4 regions of the Amedibacterium intestinale genome follow, and region 3 is predicted to be linked to each of the others. Evidence: predicted binding sites of a transcription regulator. Region 3 holds the regulator's gene; each other region holds the start of a gene.
The links. The regulator Rex, encoded in region 3, represses fermentation and respiration genes when NADH is low (regulators of the CRP and FNR family bind a similar motif). The targets are predictions, from matches to a motif close to GTGAANNNNTTCAC.
Positions count from the first base shown of each region.

Region 1: a site for Rex is predicted at 2,422-2,435, ahead of A9CBEGH2_RS00585 (NAD(P)H-hydrate dehydratase). Genes of this name have one in related genera too.
Region 2: a site for Rex is predicted at 2,251-2,264, ahead of pta (phosphate acetyltransferase). Genes of this name have one in related genera too.
Region 4: a site for Rex is predicted at 1,990-2,003, ahead of A9CBEGH2_RS01585 (4Fe-4S dicluster domain-containing protein). Genes of this name have one in related genera too.

Region 1 covers NZ_AP019711.1:136,231-140,429, reverse strand. Annotated here, with positions in the region: gene hflX (GTPase HflX) at 1-567, shown strand, start outside; gene A9CBEGH2_RS00590 (tyrosine-protein phosphatase) at 569-1,480, opposite strand; gene A9CBEGH2_RS00585 (NAD(P)H-hydrate dehydratase) at 1,477-2,355, opposite strand; gene coaBC (bifunctional phosphopantothenoylcysteine decarboxylase/phosphopantothenate--cysteine ligase CoaBC) at 2,529-3,743, shown strand; gene A9CBEGH2_RS00575 (type III pantothenate kinase) at 3,737-4,199, shown strand, end outside.
Region 2 covers NZ_AP019711.1:1,925,749-1,929,947, forward strand. Annotated here, with positions in the region: gene A9CBEGH2_RS09630 (RpnC/YadD family protein) at 1-1,063, opposite strand, end outside; gene pta (phosphate acetyltransferase) at 1,203-2,177, opposite strand; gene pta (phosphate acetyltransferase) at 2,388-3,371, opposite strand; THF riboswitch at 3,531-3,628, shown strand; gene A9CBEGH2_RS09645 (folate family ECF transporter S component) at 3,688-4,199, shown strand, end outside.
Region 3 covers NZ_AP019711.1:1,439,880-1,444,078, forward strand. Annotated here, with positions in the region: gene asnS (asparagine--tRNA ligase) at 1-1,068, opposite strand, end outside; gene A9CBEGH2_RS07330 (redox-sensing transcriptional repressor Rex) at 1,312-1,941, opposite strand; gene A9CBEGH2_RS07335 (DUF4272 domain-containing protein) at 2,015-3,142, opposite strand; gene A9CBEGH2_RS07340 (DMT family transporter) at 3,144-4,028, opposite strand; gene A9CBEGH2_RS07345 (ABC transporter permease) at 4,170-4,199, opposite strand, start outside.
Region 4 covers NZ_AP019711.1:320,763-324,961, forward strand. Annotated here, with positions in the region: gene A9CBEGH2_RS01580 (3'-5' exoribonuclease YhaM family protein) at 1-334, shown strand, start outside; gene A9CBEGH2_RS01585 (4Fe-4S dicluster domain-containing protein) at 419-1,933, opposite strand; gene A9CBEGH2_RS01590 (hypothetical protein) at 2,147-2,431, shown strand; gene A9CBEGH2_RS01595 (HAD family hydrolase) at 2,522-3,172, shown strand; gene A9CBEGH2_RS01600 (ATP-dependent DNA helicase) at 3,193-4,199, opposite strand, start outside.

The DNA.
Region 1 (4,199 bases), 1.2 Mb from region 3:
TTTGCGACATTGGATACCTCTATTCGTCAAATCCAGCTTCCTCACGGACATTCTTTTTTACTAAGTGATACGGTTGGCTTTATATCCCATTTGCCACATGAATTGATCAAAGCCTTTCATTCCACATTAGAAGAAGTCCGCTATGCAGATTTGCTGTTACAGGTAGTGGATGCTTCCAGCAAACAGCACAATCAGCATATCGACATTACCATGGATACTTTGCGTCAAATTGGTGCTGCTGATATTCCAATGCTTATTATCTACAACAAATGCGATAAAACTTCGTATACACACCCGCAAATACAGAATCATCATTTGTATCTATGCGCAAAAGATGATAAAGAAGTTGATTACCTGATTCAAAAAATTACAGAAACCTTATTCCCTGAGAAAAAAGTAGAAATGTTTCTGCCTTATACACAATATAACATCTATTCTTATTTAAAAGAACATGCCCATATTCTAAAAGAAAAACAGGAAGAGGAAGGAATCTCCATCTGCCTGTATATCAATGATCGTATCTATAAGAAATATAAAGATTTTATTCAAAAAGTATTTCCCGAATAACTCAATATAAATAACGTTTTCTTAAAAACTCTAGTTTATCCTGATCAATACCATACTCTTTAAACAGGTAGGTATTAAAATCAGGATATCTTTTTTTAATTTCATCCATACTAGCCTGTAAACATTCTTCATGTACCATCATCAAGTATAAAACCTGCTCTTTTAATGCACCTGCTTTTACACCTATCTGTTTATTTTCCTTCGCACGATAAAAATTGCTGGCAAGATAATCCTGCATGATGGTTTTCTCATCTACCCCAAGTGTTTTTAAGATTAGATAAGAAGCCACCCCTGTTCGATCTTTTCCTGCACTGCAATGAAACAACAAAGGCACTTTTTCTTCCAGAAGCAAAGAAAACATCTTCTTATAGGCATTATTATGAAAAGGAAGCTGTTTATAGATTTTTAATAAATAGGATGTTAATTCTTCTGGTTTCACTTGTCCTAAAAGCGATTGAAAATCAAAATTACCCTGTAACTCTCCGATTTCTTTGATTGCCCCAATTGGATAATACTCCCATCCAAGCTGTGCATCTTTTAAATGTTCCATTTCCCCATGACTTCTAAAATCCAGTACAGATTGAATATTTAACTGTTTTATATAGGAAAGCCCTTCTTCATCGCTGACAATTGCCCCACTTCGATAAAAGCAGTTATATCGTACCTGTTTATGATCTTGGGTTTCATATCCCCCAATATCTCGAAAATTTAAAATATGTGTATTTTCCAGCAATGGATTTGCATAGTATCGAGTATTTCCATCTTCTTCTATACGATACACAAAACGATCGTTATCCTCTATACTCCATTGCCCGCTACCTTCAAACAATGGATGTGTATCCTGTTCCTTATAAATTTGATACTTCTTTTCTGAATGAAAAATTATGTTTTTATTCTCCTGTCTAATTTTCATACGTTTTCCCTCTTTTCTAATAAGCAAAATACATCGGATAACTTTTCGATAACATCACTTGGAAGCATGCTTGTACAAGACATACTTTCTTTTAACAGATCTGCTGCTTTCGCATGTACATATACCCCACATATTGCACTTGTTTTCATATCTTTGCCTTGTCCATATAAGCCTGCACATATTCCACACAGCACATCGCCACTTCCCCCTTTCGCAAGTCCATGATTGCCTATGACATTAAGAAAGAAATCTTTCTGATACGCAATCATGGTCTTTGCATCTTTAGCGATGATACATACATTGGGATATGTTTCACAGAAAGCAGCAAGAATTTGTTCACGATGAATTTTTATTTCTTCTAATGGATAGGCACTTAGATAGGAAAGTTCTTTGGGATGTGGTGTTAACAGGACTGCAGCATCTCTGTGTAAAAGATGTTTATAATCTTTTAGAAGATATAAGGCATCACCATCAATAATACAGGGAAGATGACTAAAAAGAACGGTTTCCAGCAGTTTTCTTGCCCCGATACCTCTTCCAATTCCATTTCCTATGACTACAAACTCAAACTGTGACAGTTCCTTTTCTAAAAGAGATGTAGCCTCAAGGGAAAAATAGCCTTCTTCATTACAAGGAGCAGGAATCAGCATTGCCTCATCCAGCTTCATGGATATTATTTCACGTATGCAGGAAGGTACAAATAAAGTCAAGGTACCAATACCGCTTCGAAGCGCTGCTTTGGCACATAAAGTAATTGCCCCATGCATGCGTGCGCTTCCTCCAATCATCAAACATTTTCCATAAGTCCCTTTATGAGAATCCTCTTTTCTTTTTGGTAATATTTCTGAAATAAAACGCTCTTCTAGTATTTGCATGCAAACACCTTCTTTCTATCCTTATTATAAATCAAAACAATCATAATTTTTATATCTTTTCTATTTGTGAATTTTTTCTCATTTTTTACATTCTACTTCTTGTCGTGTTTTTCACATTGCGTTATAATGATATAGATTATATTAGGAAACATCCTACATGAGAGGTGCAGGAAATGAAAAAAACAATTGTATTGGGTGTTACCGGTGGCATTGCGGCATTTAAAGCTGCACAGCTTACCAGCAACCTCATAAAAAAAGGATATGACGTAGAAGTAATCATGACAAAGAATGCAACAGAATTCATTGCCCCTTTGACATTTGAATCTCTTACAAAACACAATGTCATGGTTTCTACTTTTGAAAAAGTGGCAGATCGAAGTGTAAAACATGTATCCATTGCCAAACGTGCAGATATTTTTGTCATTGTACCGGCAACAGCCAATGTCATCGCAAAAATCGTACATGGGCTTGCGGATGATATGTTAACAACAACTTTCCTTGCGGCAACATGCCCAAAAGTCATCTGTCCGGCAATGAATACAAATATGTATGAAAACCCCATCACGCAAAACAATTTGAAGTTATGCAAAGAGTTTGGATTTGAAATTATCGACTCTGCCGATGGATATTTAGCGTGTGGAGACAGCGGAAAAGGAAAACTGCAGGATATTGCGCTTATTGAAGAGCGTATAGAAGATATTTTACATGCATCTTCGGAATTAAAAGGAAAACATGTACTTGTCAGTGCAGGACCTACACAGGAAGCGATGGATCCGGTTCGCTTTATCTCCAATCATTCTTCCGGGAAAATGGGATATGCGATTGCCAGAGCAGCTGCCAATATGGGCGCAGAAGTCACACTGGTAAGTGGTCCGGTTTCTTTATCTACCCCTTATGGTGTAAACAAGATTTCTATCACAAGTGCAAATGAAATGAGTCAGGCAATCAAAGAACATATGGAAGAAGCAGACTTTATTATTAAGGCCGCAGCCGTTGGCGATTATCGTGTAGAACATATTTCCAATGAAAAAATCAAAAAACAGGGAGATATCTTAGAATTGACATTGCATAAAAACGAAGATATTCTTGCCTATATCGGTGCCCACAAAAAGCCACAGCAGGTATTATGCGGATTTGCGATGGAAACCGAAAATCTAGTAGAAAATGCAGAGGAAAAACGGAAAAAGAAAAACTGCGATATGATCGTAGCCAACAACCTGAAAACAGAAGGTGCCGGTTTTCAAGGCGATACCAATGTAGCTGTTTTATTACAGGAAAATGGAACAGAAGAACTTGGTTTAATGAGCAAATATGAACTTGGAAAAACCATATTGTTGAGAATGCTGGAAATACAAGAAAACAGGAAAGGAACATCTGTCTCATGTTAATGGTCATTGATATAGGAAACACAAATATCACCGTTGGTATTTATAAAGGAGATAAACTGATTGGAAACTATCGTCTGACTACCAAGATGAAGCGAACAAGTGACGAATATGGCTTTATGATCATGAACTTTTTGACATCCTCCAAAGTATCTTATGATCAAATCAAAGATGTCATCATTTCCAGTGTCGTTCCCAAAATCATGCACTCCTTTTTAAACGGGATTCGCAAATACATGCATAAAGAACCTATCGTCGTAGGTCCCGGTATTAAAACTGGAATCTCTGTTAAAGCAGAAAATCCAAAAGCTGTAGGATCTGATCGTATCGTTGATGCGGCAGGTGCCTTTTATGAATATGGAGGTCCCTGCCTTGTTGTTGACTTTGGCACAATGACAACGTTTGATTATGTCGATGAAAAAGGCAACTTTGAATTTGGAGTGATTACCCTTGGCATTG
Region 2 (4,199 bases), 490 kb from region 3:
TCGCTATGCCTTTTTTTTCGCCTTCACTTTTTAATCTTTTAATAGCCTCTTCAGGAGCAAGATTTTCTTCTCCTTCTTTTCTAACTCCCATCATATTGATGAATCCATCTGTAATTTTTCGTGTCCATCTTTGTTCCCATCTCTTCGTTGCTTCACACATGTTGATTTCCTCCTCATCTTTATGTTCTTTTACATAGTTTAATATTTCTTCATTTTCCGTTATCGTTCCTACCAGTTCTGCTGTATCTCTTCCTACTTTTATATTCGCATAATACCTTTGCAGTTCTTCTACTTTGTCACTGTATAAAAGCTGTATAATCTTTATGAAATTAAAGATATCCTGATTTTGAAATGTATTTCTGCAGGTTCCTATTTCCAGCAGCTTCATAGGATAGTCATTGAATCTTTTTTCCATCCATTTCGGCATATCCACCATCATGTCTTTCAGACTTCTTGCCCCATCCCATGGTGCTTCTCCATAATATATGACTAGTGTAAATACTGGATGAATACGATCATTTTTACGCATTTTAGAAAGATATTCACTGTCTTTCCTGTTTCTTCTCGTATTTACAAACTGTCTGCATTCTGCTTCATAGGTCAAAGTATCATACATCATCACACGCAAAGGCATTGCATAATGGATACTGGATTGATTTTCAACCCCATAAATCACATATTCACAATCTCCTGCAGATTTTCGGATAACATCTCTTACTCTTGCAAGGGGAATCTTCATCCCCTGCGTATGGATATACAGCGATGAATCCGTATCAAGTTCTTCCAAATCATCAGGTTTAACAACCTGTATGCCATTGTATATGCCTGTGTTAATTAAATCCGCAAAGCGATCATTATTTTTGAAATAAGATTTTAGTGCGATATCCTGTTTTCCCATATTCATCAGCTCCTCTTTTGATACTTCTTGATCGGATATAATATTGATGAAGGAAAGATAAGAGATATCCATCTTCATTATAAAATAAGAATATTGTTTGTCTATACCGATATCGTGATATATGGAAAGCATGTTTGGATACACTTTATCCTTTTCACTATACATATACGAAACCAATAGGTAAAAATACAAAAAAGTAATAAAATTTCTTATAATTATTTTTCATGAAATTCATTTTTATTATCTATATATTTCTCAAATAAAAAGGATACACTTTCGTGTATCCGCATAATTTTTATGTTTATTAAATATCCATGTATTTCTGAGCAGCTGTAACGATTGCCATTTTGTAAACTTCTTCTGCATTACATCCACGAGACAAGTCGTTAATTGGTGCATTTAATCCCTGTAGGATTGGTCCAATAGCTTCATATCCACCTAAACGAGCAGCAATTTTATACCCAATATTTCCTGCATCGATATTTGGGAAAATAAAAGTATTGATTTTTCCTGCTACTGTAGAGTTTGGAGCTTTTAAGCTTGCTACTTCAGGAGCTACTGCACAGTCGAACTGAACTTCTCCTTCAACACCGAAATCTAAAGGCATACGTTTTAAACGAGTAGATGCTTCTTTTACTTTCTCTACACTTGTACCTTTTGCAGAACCTAATGTTGAATATGATAATAAACCAATACGTGGTTCAATTCCAAACTGACGTACAGTATGAGCCGTCTGTAGTGTAATTTCTACCAAATCATCTGCACTTGGATCAATGTTGATTGAGCAGTCACCCATAACAAGTGTTTCTTCTCCTTCTTTCATCATAATGAAGCAGCTAGATACAATAGAGTTTCCAGGTCTTGTTTTTACTAACTGAAGTGCTGGACGAACTGTATCTGCTGTAGAATAAGTAGCTCCACCAAGCAATCCATCAGCACATCCTAATTCAACATACATTGTCCCGAAGAAATTTGTTTTTAGACATGCTTCACGTGCTGCAGCTTCATCCATTTTTCCTTTACGTAATTCAACTACGCGTTTTACCATCATATTCATGTTTTTGTATTCAGCTGGATCTAACATTTCAATCCCTTCAATATCAAATCCTTCAGCCTGTGCAGAACCAATAATTTCTGCACGATTTCCCAATAATACTGGTTCTACAACTTTTTCTTTATGTAAACGAACAGCGGCTTCTAAGATACGTGGATCAGAACCTTCTGTAAAAACGATTCTTGTTCCTTTCCCCTTGATTTTTTCTTTAAGTGCGTTAATCATTTATGATTCCTCTCTTTCTTACCAAAGATAATTATACACCCTGTATTTGTATAAAAAAAGCATTTTTACACAAATGAAAATTTTCACAAATTCTATTATTTTGTTTCTATAGAAAATCAGAATTTATATCTCTTCTATGTTATTTTTATACCTTTTAACCAACGAAATGAATACGGATGCATTTTTATGCATCCGCTAATATTATCCTATTTATGCTTCTTCTTTATTCATATATTTTTGTGCAGCTGTAATCATTGCCATCTTATATACCTCTTCTGCATTACAGCCTCTTGATAAGTCATTAATTGGTGCATTTAATCCTTGAAGGATTGGTCCAACTGCTTCATACTCTCCTAAGCGTGCCGCAATCTTATACCCAATATTTCCTGCATCAATATTAGGAAAAATAAACGTGTTAACGTTTCCTGCAATTCTTGATTTTGGTGCCTTCAGTTTTGCGACCTCTGGAACAATTGCACAGTCAAATTGTAGTTCTCCTTCTACTTCAAAGTCCAGGGAAATTCTTTTTAAACGTTTTGATGCTTCCTGCATTTTTTCTACACTTGTACCTTTTGCAGAACCTAAAGTTGAATAGGATAACAGTCCCATACGCGGTTCAATTCCAAACTGACGTGCTGTTTCTGCCGTCTGCAATGCAATTTCTACAACATTATCAATCGTAGGATCAATATTAATTGAACAATCCGCCATGACCAATGGCTCTATTCCTTCTTTCAACATAATGAAACAGCTGGATACAATAGAATTCCCCGCTTTTGTACGTATCAGCTGCAATGCAGGTCGAATCGTATCGGCTGTGGAATAAGTTGCCCCGCCTAATAATCCATCAGCATATCCCATTTCTACATACATCGTTCCAAAAAAATTGGGTTTTAGACATTCTTCGTAAGCCATTTTCTCATCCAATTTTCCTCTTCGAAGTTCAACTACACGCTTTACCATTTTATCTATAGAATGATACTCTTTTGGATCTAGTAGTTCAATTCCTTCTACATCAAATCCTTTCCCCTTTGCGGCATACAAAATTTCTTCACGATTTCCTAGTAGTATCGGCTCAAGAATATTCTCTTTTTTTAAACGAATGGCCGCTTCAATAACACGTTGATCACTTCCTCCTGTAAATACGATTCTTGTTCCTTTTCCTTTAATTTTTTCTTTTAGCGCATGAAACATAAATTCACCTTCTCTCTACTATTATTATACAACTTGTATATATGTAAAAAAGCTTATTTTTACTAATAAAAAAATTCACAATCTTTTCTTTATTTTTATAAATTTATTTATACTTTTAAGTTGTTTTTTTATACAAAAGCGTCTATAATCACAACTGTACGCAGAGTAGAGAAAGAAGCGTTAAGTATCGTCTGAACGGGGAGTTGTCAGACGGGCGAAAAGTGTTTCTTGCGATTTCTTTCTCGCATCCCGCTGTTGCACATAGGAAAAATTAACCTCTTTTTCTATATGCAATATGGAAAAGGAGGTTTTTTATATGCATACAAAACAAAATACTCTTACTTTTATGCAGCGCATAAAAGATTCCGCTTTAGAAATAAAAAGTGTTAAATCTTTATGTGGCTGTGCCATGTTAACGGCTTTACATGTGGTTATTTCTTCTGTCAGGATCGTTATCAGTAATCTATTAGAGATTTCATTTAGTTACTTGGCAGTTGGTGTATGTGCCATGATGTATGGTCCATTACTAACTGGACTGGCTGGTGTTATTGCGGATTTATTAAATTATATTGTAAGACCATCTGGACCTTTTTTCCCTGGATTTACCATTAATGCTTTTGTCAGTGCTTTTATTTACGGATGTTTTCTCTACAAAAAAGAGGTTACACTTCCAAGAACCATTTTATGTCGATTAACTGTAGTTATTGTCATTAATCTTATATTAACACCTATCTGGCTTAATATTTTATATGGCAATGCTTTATTTGCTATGCCACGTATCATAAAAAATATAGTGATGTTTCCAATAGATACTGCATTGCTTTATAT
Region 3 (4,199 bases):
ATCTTTTGGATAATCCGTAAGGAATACTGGACCATTTACAACTTTTTCACACAAGTAGCGTTCATGTTCGCTCTGCAAGTCCATACCCCATTCAATGTTGCTGTTTTCAAACTTCACATCTGCTTTTTTCAACAATTCGATAGCTTCTGAATACGTCATACGTTTAAATTCACTGTCACGTACTGCTGTAATTCGTTTGATACATTCTTTATCAATCATCTTCTCAAAGAATTTCATTTCTTCCGGAGCATTTTCCAGACAATAGTTAATACAGTATTTGATCATATCTTCAATCAGATTCATATCATCTTCTAAATCTGCGAAAGCAATTTCCGGTTCAATCATCCAAAATTCACTTGCATGACGTGTCGTATTTGAATTTTCTGCTCGAAATGTTGGACCAAAGGTATAAACATCACGAAATGCCATCGCAAATGCTTCTACATGCAGCTGCCCGGATACTGTTAAAGATGCATGTTTTCCAAAGAAATCTTTTTCGTATTCTGCATCATCTCTTGTTGTAACAGTAAATGTTTCTCCTGCACCTTCTGCATCATTTCCTGTAATTACAGGTGTGTGCACATAAACAAATCCCTGATCCTGGAAAAATTCATGAATAGCCATAGATAAAACTGAACGCAAACGGAAAATTGCATAGAAAGAGTTTGCACGAGGACGAAGATGTGGAATCTCTCTCATGTATTCAAAACTGTGACGTTTTTTCTGTAAAGGATAATCACGATCACAATCTCCTTCTAAGACTGCTTCTGTAACCTGAAGTTCAAAAGGCTGTTTTCCCTCTGGTGTCAATACAAGTTTTCCAGTAACTGTGATTGCTGCACCTGTTGGATATTTTTCCACTTCTGCAAAGTTTTTTAAATCCTGTGTATAAACCAGCTGTGCATTACGGAAATAAGTACCATCATTTAATTCAATAAAACCTAATTTCCCACTGCAGCGATTGGTACGAATCCATCCTTGCAGCTGTACATATTCAATACTGTCAATTTCCATTCTAGATGCATGCATCAATTCATATAACTCACGAATCGTCATAAATTCAAACATATAATTTCCTCCTTTTTCATATAAAAAAACGTTCCTTTTCAGGAACGTATCATTACGCGGTGCCATCCTGTTTCCCATAAAAAATCTATGGGCAGCTCACTTTACGGATATAACGCCATCCTTTTGCGAAATCGTCTACTTAATTTCTCCGATTCAGCTCCACAGGTGTTCTCCATGCATTTGTATGTGCTGTCTTTCACCCTCACAGCTCGCTTCTTCATCTTCTTTGCATTTCGTCCTGCTTCATCGCTCTGCATTCAAACTATTGGTTTCAAAAACCAATTCCTGTATAGATGATACCACATCTACACTCTTTAATACAACCCCTTTTGGAATCTGGATATGCTCATGTGTAAAATCTACCAGTCCTGTTATACCACAGGCAATCAAACGATCCACCGTCTGCTGAATATTTTCACTGATTGCTAGAATCGCAATACGACATCCTTCTGGAACACGCTGTTCCAATTCACTAATGTCATATACCGGAATACCAAAGCGTACCCCCTGACGATCTGGATTAATATCAAAGGCACATTCAATTTCACCTACGACATAATCCCATTTATTATACTTCATCAAGGCACGTCCCATATTACCAGCTCCAACTAGAATAATTTTTTCATCAAAATCCATTCCCAGCTGCTGATTAAAGATTTCAATCAAACGATTTACATCGTAGCCATACCCCTGTTTTCCAAGATTTCCTAAAAAGGAAAAATCTCTTCGAATCGTTGTTGGTTCAATATTTACAACATTCGCAAGTTCTTTCGACATGATTCTTTCCACACCGGAATTTTTTAGTTTTCTCAAAGCTTTTAAATACACTGGATAACGCTGCAATGTTGCTTTTGGTACATTTTTTTCTGCCATTTTTATCACCTGCCTTGATTATAGCACATAACGAAACATTTGTGAATAATTTATCAATTTTAACTTATACAATTCATTCACATCCATCACATAACCACTTGCATGCTCGAAGACGTTCACTAACCACATCTTCCTGTAAGGATAATGGAACATATAACATAGCACTTTGCATATAGAAGTGCTCTGCATAAAATACACGTACATATTGTGTATAAATATCTTTTTCATCTTTTATCGCACAATGATTTAAGAAATCTTCAAAAGATGCATACTGCATGATCCATTCTTTCATTTTTTCCACATCGCACACATCCCATGAGGATACTCCATCATAGCCCAAACTCCAAAAAAGCATATTTGCACATTCAAATTTAGAAAGCAATTCCACTGCCTGCTGTTTATCTAAGGTATCTTTTTTTAGTAAAGATGCTTCTTGTGAGGTTAAACAATGTTCTAAAGAAAAACGCTGTTTAAACTCTTCAAACTGCTTTCTTTGTTCTTTATCATCTTCTAGACAAAGCTTTGAAAACCATGCCAGTGCATATAGTGCAAGGGCACGTTTTCCGATATCTTCTTTTTTTGGCAGATGTATCTGAGAAAATAAAATCTGCTTGTTTAACATACAGTTTGGATACAGCCAGCCCTGTCTTTCAAATTCTTTTCCTATGGATACAAATACTTCCATGTCATAAGCAGAAGGAAGACTTACCTGTTGTAAAGCATCTTCTTCACCACATAAAGAAAAATCCTCTACACCACTTGTGCCATCCATTCCCATCAATAAGTCACCATCTGCTGTATATAGACACATATCTGGATATAAAAGAAAACCATGACATGCTTTTGCTGCTTCAAAAATCATTTTCAATACATGGGTTCGCTCTTCTTTTGCTGTATCGATCACAATAGCGAAAATGCAGTGAAACAATGAAATCTGTATACATAATTTTTGTAGAAGCATTTTATTTTCACAAGGAACATTCGCAAAGAAATTGCTCATGCCTTCCATTTGCTGTCGCACCATTTCTTCATCATCACACACTTCCATATTTATCTTTGTCTGTGTATGTAATAGAAAACTGATATTCTTATTTTCTTCTTTTACCTCTTTGATTTCTTTTTGAAACACATTATGCAATGCTGTTAAAACATCGTTTCCATCTTTACATGCTGCATATAATGTTAATTGCATCTTTGCCATATCATTCCCTCTTTTCTGTTTCTTCTTTTTTTGTTTTTCCAAGTGCCAAATACATGATCGCAAACAAAATCAAGGCACAGCCAATAAGCTTTCCTGCCACGATTTCTTCCTTTAAAAACAAGATTCCTGTTACAATGCTGGTAATCGGTTCTAATAAAGAAAACAGCGAAGTATATTTCGCTCCTAATAAACGAGAGCCATACTGCAGCATCCCAAGTGCTGTAATACTGCATAAAGATAAAATCACAAATAAAGAAAGCTCTTGTAATGTTAGCATAAAATGAATGGAATGTGTAAAAAAATTTACAATAAAAATTAATATACATGTACATAGCGAAATATAAAAGGATAATACCAGAGGGTTCATCTGGGCAAAATTTCGTTTTTCCAGCTGTACCAGATAAATCGCATACGTAACAGCAGAAATCATTGACAATACAATTCCTATCATACTTCCCTTACTTCCTTTATCTAGAAAAAATAAGATTCCAAGCAGTACGATTAAAAGTATCTTTTTCATTCTGGCATCAATCACATCATGATAATAAAAAGCACATATCAAAATAACAAATACCGGATATAGAAAATGAAGCGTAGTAGCCGTTCCAATAGAAATGTAGTTATATGCCAGATTTAAAAGCAGCATGGTGCTTCCCGAAAAGAAACCGGCATATACAAAAATAGAAACCACTTGTTTCCATGGCAAACGCAAAGAAATACCCTGCATTTTTGTAATAAGCAAAACGATGGGAAGAATGAGAAAAAAACGATAAAATGCCACCGCAATCGCATCCATTCCAAATGCATACAAAAACATGGTCAACATAGGAATAACTCCATAGACCACAGCAGAGATTCCTACTGCCGACATTCCTTTTCGATTCATACATCCACTTTCCTTCCATCCTAAATAGTTTATCCACGACATTATGTATTATACCATCGTTTTCCTTCTTTGCTTGTATATAACAGAAAAAACAGGAAGTTTGTTTTTTAAAGAAACAAATAAATTCCTGTTTTTCCATGCTTATTTTCTATCTTTGATCGCATCAATTGG
Region 4 (4,199 bases), 1.1 Mb from region 3:
TTTAGTAAGTGAATACACAGTACAGGGAAAACTGCTTGGACATATTAGTATCATGCAGGCAATAGTATATGAAAAAGCAAAAGAACTTCACTTGGAAAAAGAGGAGGAAACAATGCTTTTAAGACATATGATTTTGTCACATCATGGACAGTATGAGTATGGTTCACCTGTACTCCCAATGCTTCCAGAAGCTGAGATGCTCTATTTGATTGATAACATCGATGCCCGCATGAATACTATAGAGAAAGCATTAAGTGGTGTACAGGAAGGTGAATTTACACCAAGAATTTTTGCTTTAGAAAATCGAAGCTTTTATAAACAAAAGATAAAATAAAAGAGGAACATTTGTTTATTCCTCTTATGAAAAAAAGCATTGTGAATTACTTTGAACTTCACAATGCTTTTTAAATTTTCCTTTTTAATTTTCGCTAATTAATTCCAGGTTATCTAGATATTCACTTTCAAATGCAAGTTTCTTTTCAGCATCACTTGTATATTTTTTTACAAGAGCACTTGATTTCATAACTGGCTGTAATGTTCCTGCTCCAGCAACACATCCACCAGGACATGCCATACCTTCTAACAGGTATCCATTACGTTTTCCAGCTTTTGCCATCATTAACATTGTACGACAGTTTTTCAATCCCTCTGCAGAATCAATCAACACTTCCATATCAGGGTGTTTTTCCTGAATGCATTGTTTTACTGCGTTTGCAACACCGCCACTAACGGCAAATCCACGACCATTTGCAGTTCCTTCGTTAAATGGTTCATCAACAGTAGCTTGTGCTAAATCGATACCTTTAGCTTCAAACATACCCATAACTTCTTCAAATGTAAGAACAAAGTCTACATCACTTCTTATACTTTTGCGACTTGCTTCAAGTTTTTTTGCAGCACATGGTCCGATGAAAACAACTTTTGCATCAGGTTTCTGTTTTTTAATTAAACGACCTGTTAAAACCATTGGTGTCAATGCCATAGAAATATATGGTTTGAAATCTGGGAATAATTTTTTAGCCATAACTGACCATGCAGGACAGCATGAAGTTGCCATAAATGGCTGTTCGTTTGGAACTTTGTTTAAGAAGTCTTCTGCTTCTTCAACTGTACATAAATCAGCTCCAATAGCTACTTCAACTACATCTGAGAACCCTAACTCTTTCAATGCACCTTTTACTTTTTCAGGTGTTACTGTTGGACCAAACTGTCCTACAAATGCTGGAGCAATGGCTGCAACAACTTCTTTGCCAGTTTTCATTGCATGAATCGTCTGGAAAATCTGTCCTTTATCAACAATTGCACCAAATGGACAGTTTACTAAACACATACCGCAAGATACACATTTATCATAATCAATTTCTGCACGACCAAATTCATCTGATTTGATTGCATCCATTCCACAGCTTTTTGCACATGGACGTTCAAGTTTGTTAATGGCTCCATAAGGGCATACGTCCATACAGCGGCCACATTTAATACATTTTTCCTGATCTATATAAGATTTTCCATTTACGATACTAACAGCATCTTTAGGACAAACTTCAACACAAGGGTGCGCTAAACATCCCTGGCATGTATCTGTGACAACAATCTGTTTTTCAGGGCATGCATTACATGCAAATTTAATGATGTTAATTAATGGATCATCATAATATTTTTCCGCAATAGCACTTTCTTCAATGCCTTCGCTAACAGGAGCATGTTCATCCATACGACGTAAAGGAAGTCCGATTCCTAAACGAAGACGTTCCCCAACGATAGCTCTTTCTAAGAAAATGCTTTCTCTATATTTCGCATGTTCTCCAGGAAGAATCTTGTAAGGAAGTTGTTCGATTTTAGTTGCGTAATCTCCTCCTTCATACGCAAGACGGGCAATTTCCGTAAATACTTTTCTACGAATATCTGTTACTGAATTGTAGATTCCTCTCATAAACTTGTTCACCTCATATTCATTATACTTGAAATAGTAAAATTTAAAAGAGAAAAATTAAAAAATTCACAAATAAAATTAGGAAAGGTCGCAAAATAAAATATACTTTTGATTAATTCTTTCTATACCATATATTTGCCTATCAAAAAATACATTATAAACATATAGTAAAGTGAGATGTAGTTATCTCACATAGACAAGGAGGAAACAAATATGTTTGATGAAAGATGGAATGATGGAAAAAATTATGGAAGATGCTGTGATGGTTTTAATGATGAAAGATGGAATAGGGGATGTGGCTGCAGTCAATATGATGGATGGAATAGAAGATGTGGATGCCAGCATATCTCAGTTCGTTCATGCAATCACTGCCAATATCGTGATTTTGATCGCTGCGGCTACAGGGGAAATCGCTGTTATGTCGATGGAAGACGTGATTGCAGAGACAATCGCTTTGAGGATAACGGGGATTTCTGTAATAACTGCAATGACTACTAACTATGAGAACTTTCTCATAGTTTACATACAAACCATTTGCGTTATTTCTATTTTAAGATATAATAGGTTGCATTAAGAGGTGAAAGAGTTATGATTAAGCATATTATATGGGATTGGAATGGAACGTTATTAGATGATTTAGATGTTAGTATGGAAGCATTAAATTATGTGTTGGAAAAAGAAAATCTTCCTTTGGTGCTAGATAAAGAAGAGTATCGGAAATATTTTCAATTTCCTGTTATTGAATATTATAAAAAAGTGGGCTTTGATTTTAATAAGACTCCTTTTTCAGTTCTGGCAAAACAATATATGGATTATTACCAGCCAAACTCTTTGTCTTGTTCTCTTCATAAAAATGTAGAAGAAACGTTGCAGAAAGTAAGATCTAAAGATGTTTCACAGTATTTATTAAGCGCAAGCAATTTGGATTTTTTACATGAGCAGCTTGCAGAATATGATATAAAAAAATATTTCTTAGATATCAAGGGACTGGATAATATACATGCACACTCAAAAGCAGAGCTGGCGAAATGTTTTGTGGAGGAAAGCGGATTTAACCCTGATGAAGTATTGTTTGTAGGAGATAGTGTTCATGATAGTGAAGTTGCGAAATATGCAAACTGTCATTGTGTCTTGATTGCAAATGGACATGAACATAAAAGTAAATTATTGAATACAGATTCCTATGTTGTGGATAATATGAAACAGTTTTATGATTTTATTGTTGAAAATATAAAATAAAACAACTAGATTTATATAATCTAGCTGTTCCAGAATGAAAGCAGCGAAAGGTATGCTTTCTGCGGCTCATTTATAATTTGATAATGTTGAAGATGATTTGGAAATAATCGCTTGTATGGTGGGGTAGTAAAACGTTCATCAATAAAAACAATAACACCTTTATCATGGACGCTGCGTATGACACGACCAGCTGCCTGTAATATTTTATTCATTCCCGGAAACTGGTATGCATAAGCATAACCCATCTTTTTTTCTTTTTGAAAATGTTCTTTTAATAATTCTTGCTGAGGATTGATTTGAGGGAGTCCAACACCTATTAAAATGGTTCCTATTAATAAATCACCTTTTAAGTCAATACCTTCTGAAAACATGCCGCCAAGTACACAGAAATATACATGTAGTTTCTGAGTGCTGGAAAACTGATTTAAAAACATCTTCTTTTCGTCCTCTGATAAATTTTCTTTTTGAATAGTAGTTTGGATGTCAGGGTATTCGTTTGTGAAAGCATCATGAATTTGTTCCATATACGCATAACTTGGACAAAAAACGATATAATTGCCTTTTTTTGATAAAATAACAGCATGTAAATAGGATATAAGGGAAGGAAGAGATAAACTTCGATTCTTATATTTTGTAGAAATAGCGTTGTTTATAAGAATCATCGATTGCTCTTTATGGAAAGGAGAGGGCAATGATAACCGATTTGTTTCATCTTCTCCTCCTAGTAAATCTAAATAATAATCAATAGGGGATAATGTAGCAGAGAATAAGACAGAGGTTCTTCCTTTCTCCATAATGGATTTTAAAGGAGTTCTAGGATTCATACAAAACTGTTTGATAGTTACATCTTTATTCTCTTTATGTATCCAGGTTACAAAGTTTTCATCATAGTAATCCGAAATACGTAAATAATTGACTGCATTAAAATAGATTACTTTAATATCTTCATCATATGTATCATCATGTTCACTTTGTAAATATCCATCACAGTGTTCAATAAAATGATCTATCTTTTCTAATATAGAAA